One region of the Paenibacillus sp. FSL R5-0407 genome, then DNA from elsewhere that is predicted to be linked to it. Evidence: riboswitches for the same ligand, from Rfam matches in the RefSeq annotation. Region 1 holds a riboswitch; the other holds the start of a gene.
What was found. A riboswitch is a leader RNA that binds a small molecule or an ion and turns the genes downstream of it on or off. The one in region 1 is predicted to bind cobalamin.
Positions count from the first base shown of each region.

Region 2: linked by a shared signal. The riboswitch ahead of NYE70_RS19860 (ABC transporter substrate-binding protein) and the one ahead of metE (5-methyltetrahydropteroyltriglutamate--homocysteine S-methyltransferase) in region 1 are both predicted to bind cobalamin.

Region 1 covers NZ_JBBPAX010000001.1:689,835-694,050, forward strand. Annotated here, with positions in the region: gene NYE70_RS03400 (multicopper oxidase domain-containing protein) at 1-882, opposite strand, end outside; gene NYE70_RS03405 (helix-turn-helix transcriptional regulator) at 1,142-1,501, shown strand; cobalamin riboswitch at 1,581-1,777, shown strand; gene metE (5-methyltetrahydropteroyltriglutamate--homocysteine S-methyltransferase) at 1,942-4,216, shown strand, end outside.
Region 2 covers NZ_JBBPAX010000002.1:98,043-102,258, forward strand. Annotated here, with positions in the region: gene NYE70_RS19855 (FecCD family ABC transporter permease) at 1-579, opposite strand, end outside; gene NYE70_RS19860 (ABC transporter substrate-binding protein) at 576-1,586, opposite strand; cobalamin riboswitch at 1,787-1,991, opposite strand; gene NYE70_RS19865 (methyl-accepting chemotaxis protein) at 2,109-3,698, opposite strand; gene NYE70_RS19870 (TRM11 family SAM-dependent methyltransferase) at 3,864-4,216, opposite strand, start outside.

The DNA.
Region 1 (4,216 bases):
CGGGTAGTCGCCTTCTTCGGTTACGGTAAATTCGACAACCGCTCCGCCGCCTGCCGGAATCATGGCCGTTTGCAGCCCGTACATCACGTTTTTCGGATTTCCGTCGATATACACCCGGTCCATCGTGGTGCCGACGACATGGAAGGAGGACACTTCGTTAGGTCCTACGTTGGCGACGTACAATCTGACTTGATCCCCAACTTTGGCGAGCAGAGGGTGTTCCTTGAGCGTAAAGTCATCACCGTTAAAAACGACATATTCCGGCGGTTCATTCATGAACGCCTCTTCGTCATGCTCTCTGTACCACTCGCTTTGAACGATTGTATACTCCCGGACGATCTCGGCGTCGCTTTCATACCCGGCCTTCGGTTCGACAATAATCATTCCGTACATTCCGTTGCCTACATGGAGCAGAACCGGACTTGTACCGCAGTGGTACATAAAGACGCCGGGCGTCGTAGCCGGATAAGAGAAATTTCCTTGTTCATTCGGCATCACGTCGACGAATTTTTTGCTCGGGGCGGCATGAACCGCATGGAAATCCATGGAATGGGGCATGTCGGGGTCCATATTTTTCAGTGTAAAATCCAGCGTATCCCCTTCTTTGACCCGAATTACCGGGCCAGGCACCGTGCCGTTAAAGGTCCATGCGTTATAGAAAACCCCTTCCGAAATTTCCACATTGGTCACTTGGGCTGTCATTTCTATATGGACGGTCTGTCCCTCACGCCGGATGACCGGCTCAACCGGAGGTTGATTAACCACAGCAACTTCTTGCTCGGAGCCCGCTTCTTCGGCCGGAATAGCCGGGGAGGGGTACCAGACCGCCAGGATGATGACCAGACAGGAAAGGACCAGAAAGGCGGGTTTTGCATATTTCATAGGCGCAGCTCCTTTCACGGAGAGATATTTAAATTTTTATATTTTAAGACTAAAGGCAAACCGAAATAGCCCTTGTGACGGAAAGCACATTTATACGCATGTCGAAAAATCGTAACAATTGAGGCTAATTATGAGCCTGTTAATATTATTTCAAGATATGAAAAATTCACAATAGAAAATAATATTTTACGCGTATCTAGCCACTATTGTGAAATTTTCACAGTTGAGCTATATTGTTCTTGTAACGGGAGGTGTCAACATGGCATTTATGATCGCCCAAAGGGCATATATCAAGCTATTTTTAATTACAAAAGTGGAGCAGCGCCGGGGATACGGTTATCAAATGCTTGAGGAGTTGAAGCAAGAATTCGCGCCGTTCGGTTACGTTCCTCCGCAAAGCGAAATTTATCGGGCTCTGCACGAATTAGTGCAGGAAGGCGTATTATTTCGGACCAAGCAGCTTAAAGGCAGCGATCCCAGCGTGGATTTCCAGGAGATTGTGCTGTATCAATTTACGGATGACGGTACGGAGAAAGCCGAACTTTACAAAAAGCAGGTGAAAAGTGATCTGGATCGCTGCATCGGGATGTTGAATAAGGCAGTAAGGGATAATTATTAGAACAGCATTTAATTCCGACAAAGTTAGTATTGATTAATAATTGCACATCTTGTAAGATTAGTGAAACGAACTTCACAACTTCATAATTGTGGGAATAGGTGCTTCAGCCGCGGTTGAAGCTTAAAAGGGAAGTCCGGTGCAAATGCCGGCGCGGTCCCGCCACTGTAACAGAGAAGCCGAGATGCAATCATGGCCACTGGTGTTCAAGAACACTGGGAAGGCAGCATCGGGTGATGATTCTGAAGCCAGGAGACCTGCCTATTCTAGCAACACTGCTGTACCTACGGGAGATAGGGAGGTGTTAAAGATGAAAGCCATCGCACATATATACGAAGGTCCTCTTTAGCATTGACTAGAGAGGGCCTTTTTTGCGCACCGCGAGAACATCATAGGAAATGCATAGCTTTGTTAAATTTTATAGGGAAAAAGGGGAGAATTCGATGAGTAAGTATGTCAGCAGTAATCTAGGCTTTCCAAGAATCGGCAGAGAACGGGAATGGAAAAAAGCGATTGAAGCGTTCTGGAACGGGAAAATTAACGAGGGGGAGCTTCACGACCGCCTTTCCGATATTCGCAGGACTCATTGGAGACTTCAGCAGGAAAAAGGGATCGAGCTGATCCCGGTAGGTGATTTTTCGTATTATGATCAGGTCCTGGATATGACGGTGATGTTCGGACTGGTTCCGGAGCGTTTTGAATATGACGGCGGCCCGGTACCGCTCGCCACGTATTATGCCATAGCGAGAGGCAATGAATCGGCCGCAGCGAGCGAAATGACGAAATGGTTCAATACGAACTACCATTATATTGTTCCTGAGCTTGGCGGAAGGGAACCAGAATTGACGAAAAACACACCGCTGGAAGCTTATCGCGAAGCCAAGTCTGAGCTTGGCATCGAGGGGAAACCTGTGCTGCTCGGATTGTACACGTTTTTGAAGCTGTCCAAGGGGACACCTTCCTTTAGTATCGAGGAATGGAGCCGCAAATTACTGCCCTTGTACGTGCAGGTCTTGCGTGAACTGCAGGAAGAAGGAGCATCCTGGGTACAAATCGATGAGCCTGCGCTGGTTACCTCTGTATCGGATGAGGATTTGGAGCTGGTTCAAGAAATTTATGGAGCGATTGCACAAGAAGTTCCGGGACTGGCGGTTTTATTGCAAACCTATTTCGATTCGGCGGAACGTTACGAGCAAATCGTGAGTCTTCCGGTAAAAGGAATCGGTCTCGATTTCGTGCACGGTAAAGCGGGGAACCTTGAGGCGCTTCGTCAATATGGATTCCCGGCGGACAAAACGCTCGGAATAGGACTGATCGATGGCCGCAATATCTGGCGGACCGATCTTCCCGAAGCGCAAGTATTATTAGAAGCGATTGCCGCATTGATTCCGGGTTCCTCTGAATACATCATTCAACCTTCATGCAGCCTGCTGCATGTACCGGTATCGGCACAAGCGGAGAATGGACTGCCTTCCGTCCTTCAAGAATCGTTAGCTTTCGCGGAAGAAAAGCTGGATGAAATTAACGCTTTATCCATTGCAGCGAAGACAGGAGATGCTCCAGCTCCAGCTCTGTTCGCTAAGAGCAAGGAGGCTTTACAACGATTGGCCGGCGATGCATCACGCAGCCGGAGAGAAGTTCAGGAAGCGGTGAGCACCATCTCTGTCCAGCCATCGGAACGAAGCAGTGTTTTTTCCATCCGTCGCTTGAAACAACAGGCCAAATGGAATTTGCCGCTGTTGCCAACGACGACGATCGGCAGCTTTCCTCAAACCGCAGAGGTGCGTGCTGCCAGACAGAAATGGCGCAAGGGCGAATGGTCAACCGAGAAATATGATGAGTTCGTCGCGGCGGAGATCAAGAAGTGGATTGACATTCAGGAAGAAATCGGACTGGACGTGCTTGTCCATGGGGAATTCGAGCGCACGGATATGGTTGAGTTTTTCGGGGAAAAGCTTCCCGGTTTCGCATTTACTCGCGGGGGCTGGGTTCAATCGTATGGAACGCGCTGTGTGAAGCCTCCTCTGATTTATGGCGATGTGGAATTCGACCGGCCGATGACGGTAAAAGAAACGGCGTTCGCTCAGTCGCTGACCTCCAAACCGGTGAAAGGGATGCTGACCGGTCCGGTCACGATTCTAAACTGGTCCTTTGTTCGCAGCGATATATCCAGAGAGACCGTGGCATACCAGATCGCGCTCGCGCTTCGCAAGGAAGTGGAGGCACTGGAGGAAGCCGGGATCACAATGATCCAGGTCGACGAGCCGGCGCTTCGGGAAGGATTTCCGCTTAAACCGAAAGATAGAAGCGCTTATCTGGATTGGGCGGTTAAGGCGTTCAAGATCTCTACCTCAACGGTGCGGGAGACGACACAGATCCACACGCATATGTGCTATTGCGAATTCCATGATATGCTGGATTCCATTCAGGCACTGGATGCCGATGTGATTTCCATCGAAACTTCACGGAGCCACGGCGAGCTCATTCGCAGCTTTGAAGAGAATACGTACCCGCTTGGCATCGGGCTAGGGGTGTATGATATTCACAGTCCCCGGGTACCTTCCGAAGAGGAGATGGTCGCGATGATCTCCCGGGCGCTTCAGGTATTGGATCCCGAACTATTCTGGATCAACCCGGATTGCGGTCTTAAAACAAGAGGCCAGGAGGAAACTGTAGCGGCCTTGAAAAATATGGCTTCCGCAGCTCAACGCAGCAGGA
Region 2 (4,216 bases), on a different contig from region 1:
TGTCCAATACAATATTTCGTTGACCGTCCTTTTCGACATGGCCGTAAGAAAAGAAACGACCGCCCCGAGAAAGGATTGCATCACTACTCCCGACAAAATCAGGCTTTCGATCGGTATTTTTCCATTCTCTCTCGCCAGCCACATCACGATCCACAGCGTTGCCGCCCCCGTCAGGAAAGCGACTACCGGCAGCGTGAATATCCCCAGCAAAGAAAACTGCCAACCGAAAAAGATCAATACGGCCGCGCCTACCGCGGAACCCGAGGATACGCCCAACGTGAACGGATCGGCAAGCGGGTTGCGGAGCACCCCTTGAAATGCGGAGCCCGCGACGGCAAGCGAAGCTCCCACCAACAGGCCGAGCAGTACGCGCGGCAGGCGAACCTGCATCACGATTTGCTCCGAAGCCACGCTCCAGTCAGGCTGAATCCACCGCCCGAGACCGGGCAACTGATGGAGCAGGATACGAGCGATTTCCCCGGCAGGCAAGTGAACGGAACCGAACCCGATGCAGATCAGCAGTGAGAATATAAGCAATCCTAGGCCGATAAATCCGTAACCTGCCAGCCTGGTCCTCATGGCTGAATCAGGTCCGGATAGATCGCTTTAGCCACTTCAATCAAACCTTGGGTTACCCGTGGTCCCGGCCGGCTGAGCAAATTGTCGTCCATTGCCACAATGCGATCTTCCTTCACGGCCGTGATCTGATCCCATCCCCCGCGGCCTTTGATAATCTCGGCTAACGTCCGGTTGTTCTCATCTACGACGCTTTTCGCATATAAAATAACGTCCGGATTTGCCTTAATAATATTCTCTTCGTTAATTTCGCTCCAGCCGGTAATGTCGGATGCCACATTTTCCCCGCCTGCAACCTGAATCATCTCATCCATAAACTCTCCCTTGCCTACCGTCCAGCCTGGAGAAAATTCGATATATACCTTTTTCTTTTGATCAGCCGGCAAAGATTTCACGGCCTCGGTCACTTTATCCAATTCGGCCTGCATTTGTGCGGTTACTTCGTTTGCCTCTTTTTGATGATCGGTGATCTCGCCGATCGTCCGGATATTCTCCATCACGCCGTCAATCGTCTTCGGATTGGAGCGGTATACTTTCATCCCCAGGTCGCTAAGGCTCTTGACCGTATCTTCACCGATCAGGTTCCCGGCAAGCACAAGGTCAGGCTGAGCCGCAACTACAGCTTCCACATTCACCTGGAACCCGCCCATTCTTGGCTTGTCCTTTACAGCTTCCGGATAATCGTCATTATCGGAAACTCCGACCACCTGCTCATCCAGACCAAGCGCGAACAGCCCTTCTGTCTCCGATGGCGCCAACGATACGATCCGCTGCGGTGCGGATTCAAACGTAAATTCCGTTCCGAAAGCATCCTTTACCGTAAGCGGATAAGAAGTCTGCTGCCCTTCCTGCTCCGGCGCGGAAGTTTCGTTATTTTGACTCTGTTCCGTTTGTGACGTATTGCCGCTATTATCCGCCGCGTTATTCTTTCCGTTTGTACCGCAGCCGGCCGTAACTAGCAACAACAGCGCCAGCAGCCAAATCCCCCAAATCTTAGTCCATTTCTTCATTTTGTCCCTCTCCTTCGGGTTTCTTTATTAAGAAACGCCTTAACCCTAGCGAAGCCCTATTATTTAAGAAAAAAACCCATCCTGAGCGGATGGGTTACGTCTACAAAGTCATATCGGAGGCCTTGGCTTAATGGCTTGACTGCCCTAGCGGAAAAGCAGGCTCCGTGTTCTAAGCAGAACGTTATCCTTTCCTCGAAGGACCGTCTAATCTCCCGTTGGCAGGTCTCCTGACTATCAGGTTGCGACGAAGTCCGCCTTCCCATCATACTATGGCGTATGGCAGTGGCATCGATGAGCTTCGTCCCTGTACACAGTGGCGGGACCGTGCCGGATTTACACCGGCTTCCCTTTTAACCCGAAGCTTGCGGTTAAGCTTGCTCCAGGACCTACGGGCACTTCTATTCGCTTGAATCAAGGCTTTCTTTCTCTATAGGATTATAGGGGAAAAGACTCAAACTTACAATACTCCCGGGCAAGCTTCATGATCGAATCCCCTGTTTCTCGAGACTCACCCAGGAACTCTTATTCTATTGACAAATCGGCTCCAAGTACGCCGATCACGATATCGTCCTTCACAATAGGAACAGATAAGGTGATGCATCGCCGTTTCGTTATAGCCGAGACATAGCTCTCCGAAATGACCGTCTCCCCGCTCTTTGCACTGCGGAACCATTCACGCCCCTTGGCATTCAGCAATCCCGCCTCCGGAATCGAAATCACAAATGAACCGTCCACCCGGTTTGTCCATGCCGCCTCCAGCCCGGATTCCCGGGACAAGAGCAGCTCCAGAGCGGTCCGGTGATCCGCCTCCAACATCCCGGTGAGCGGCTCGGTTTGCGCAATCTCCTGAAGTTTGCGGGCGTAAGTCAAACCCAGAGCCCGGACCGCCTCCCGTTGTTCTGCCGACTCCTCACCACCGGATGAACCGATCCGGACCGCGTCAAGCGAGGTGATCAGTTCGGCTTGTGCCCGGTGCAAACCACCGGCTACGGTTTGCAGCTTGCCGATATGTATTCTTTGGGATTCCATGCGAGACAACGCACCTTCCACATGGGAAATGCTGCGGCTAAGCGCGGCATGGACATCATTCATCATACTGTCCATATTCCGCGTCATCTCAGTCTGTTCCTTGCTGCGCTTTCCTGTCTCGGCTACGTGATCGTTGATCGCAGCCACTTCATCGGATATAAACAGGATGTCTCTCCCCATGATTTTCAATAACTCAATGCCGTCTAAAGCCGACTTCTTTCCCTCATGCAGCGTTTCCTTGACCCTGTCAACCTCATCCACGATTTGCCGGAACAAGGGAGCGGAGCTGCCGATAGCCTTGCCGCTCTGCTCAGCGAGTTGCCTCATCCGCATGGCCACCACATCGAAACCTTTGCCCTGCTCCCCCAGCCTGGCCGCCTCAATAGAGGCGTTCAGCGCCAGCAACGACACCTCGCCGGATATTCCCTCAAGCTCCCGGTACAGGGCCCCGAGCTTTCGTGTATTGCTCTCAAGATCATTCATAGGGCCGGCAATGGATTGCTGGGATTCCGCCAGCGAGCGGATCGTACCGTCTGCAGCTACGAGCGCCTCCGACATCCTTGAAGCTTCCGACAGCGTCCTTTCGCTGCGGTAACGCAGCTGTTCCGCAGCCTCTTGAATCCGGAATGCGGAAGAAGCTACCTCCTCCATCGCGGCCAGGCTCTCCTGCACTTGTTCCAAAGACCGTTCGCTGCTGGCTTTCAGCTTCATATCCTCAACGGAAGATATATCGGATAAATGCTGGAGCTCCCCGATACTCTCACTCACCTCACCGACGGCAGCTTGCAACCGGTCCGCCGCTACTCGCGATTCGTTCACCATCGCCCCCCATTGGCTTGCCGTCTGCGCTTCTTCGTGCGATCCCTGCGGAGCTGCCGGAGGAATAGAACCGGAAGGGGGTTGTCCTTTCCTCCAGGATATCGGAAGATTCAGGGACAGCATTACAAAACAAAGAACGGCAATCAGGGCCGTCAAAGGAATGTACCAGGAAGAATCCTGCAGCAAAGCCGCCACGAATAATACGATAGCTGCTATAAAGCCAAGCAGACGTACATTTTTTTCGAATACACCAAAATATCTCATTGTCCTCGCCACCTCATGTCAGATTATCTAACATTATAAAGCGGGATTCTGAACTTAAAAAGAGAATTTTATAGAAAAATTAAAAATAATCATAAATTCCCTATGAAAACATCAAATATTTGACACCTCATGTGATATTTATCCGGGTTTTTGACTGGGATTCGGTTATCCCTGACATACCCATATCTTTCGAATGAATGAACCTTTGGCTGCACGGCCGTAGTCCATAATTCTAAATCCGCATGCCAGAATATCCTCCTCTATCTCCTCCGTTGAGATGATTACAGCACGGTCGCTGAATCCCCGCAGGCCGACCAGCATAGATTGTTTGACTTCTTGCGGCAGCACAGAGCACAGATTGTAGGGCATGTCCAGAATCGCCGCATCGTAATGATCGCTCACGTCCCTCATGTCTCCGACGGTAACAAGACTCGAGACATCGTATCCGAAATACGCCAAATTCTCCCGGGCTCCCTTAACGGCCAGCGGATTCAAATCCCGGCCCCGGATGTCTATTC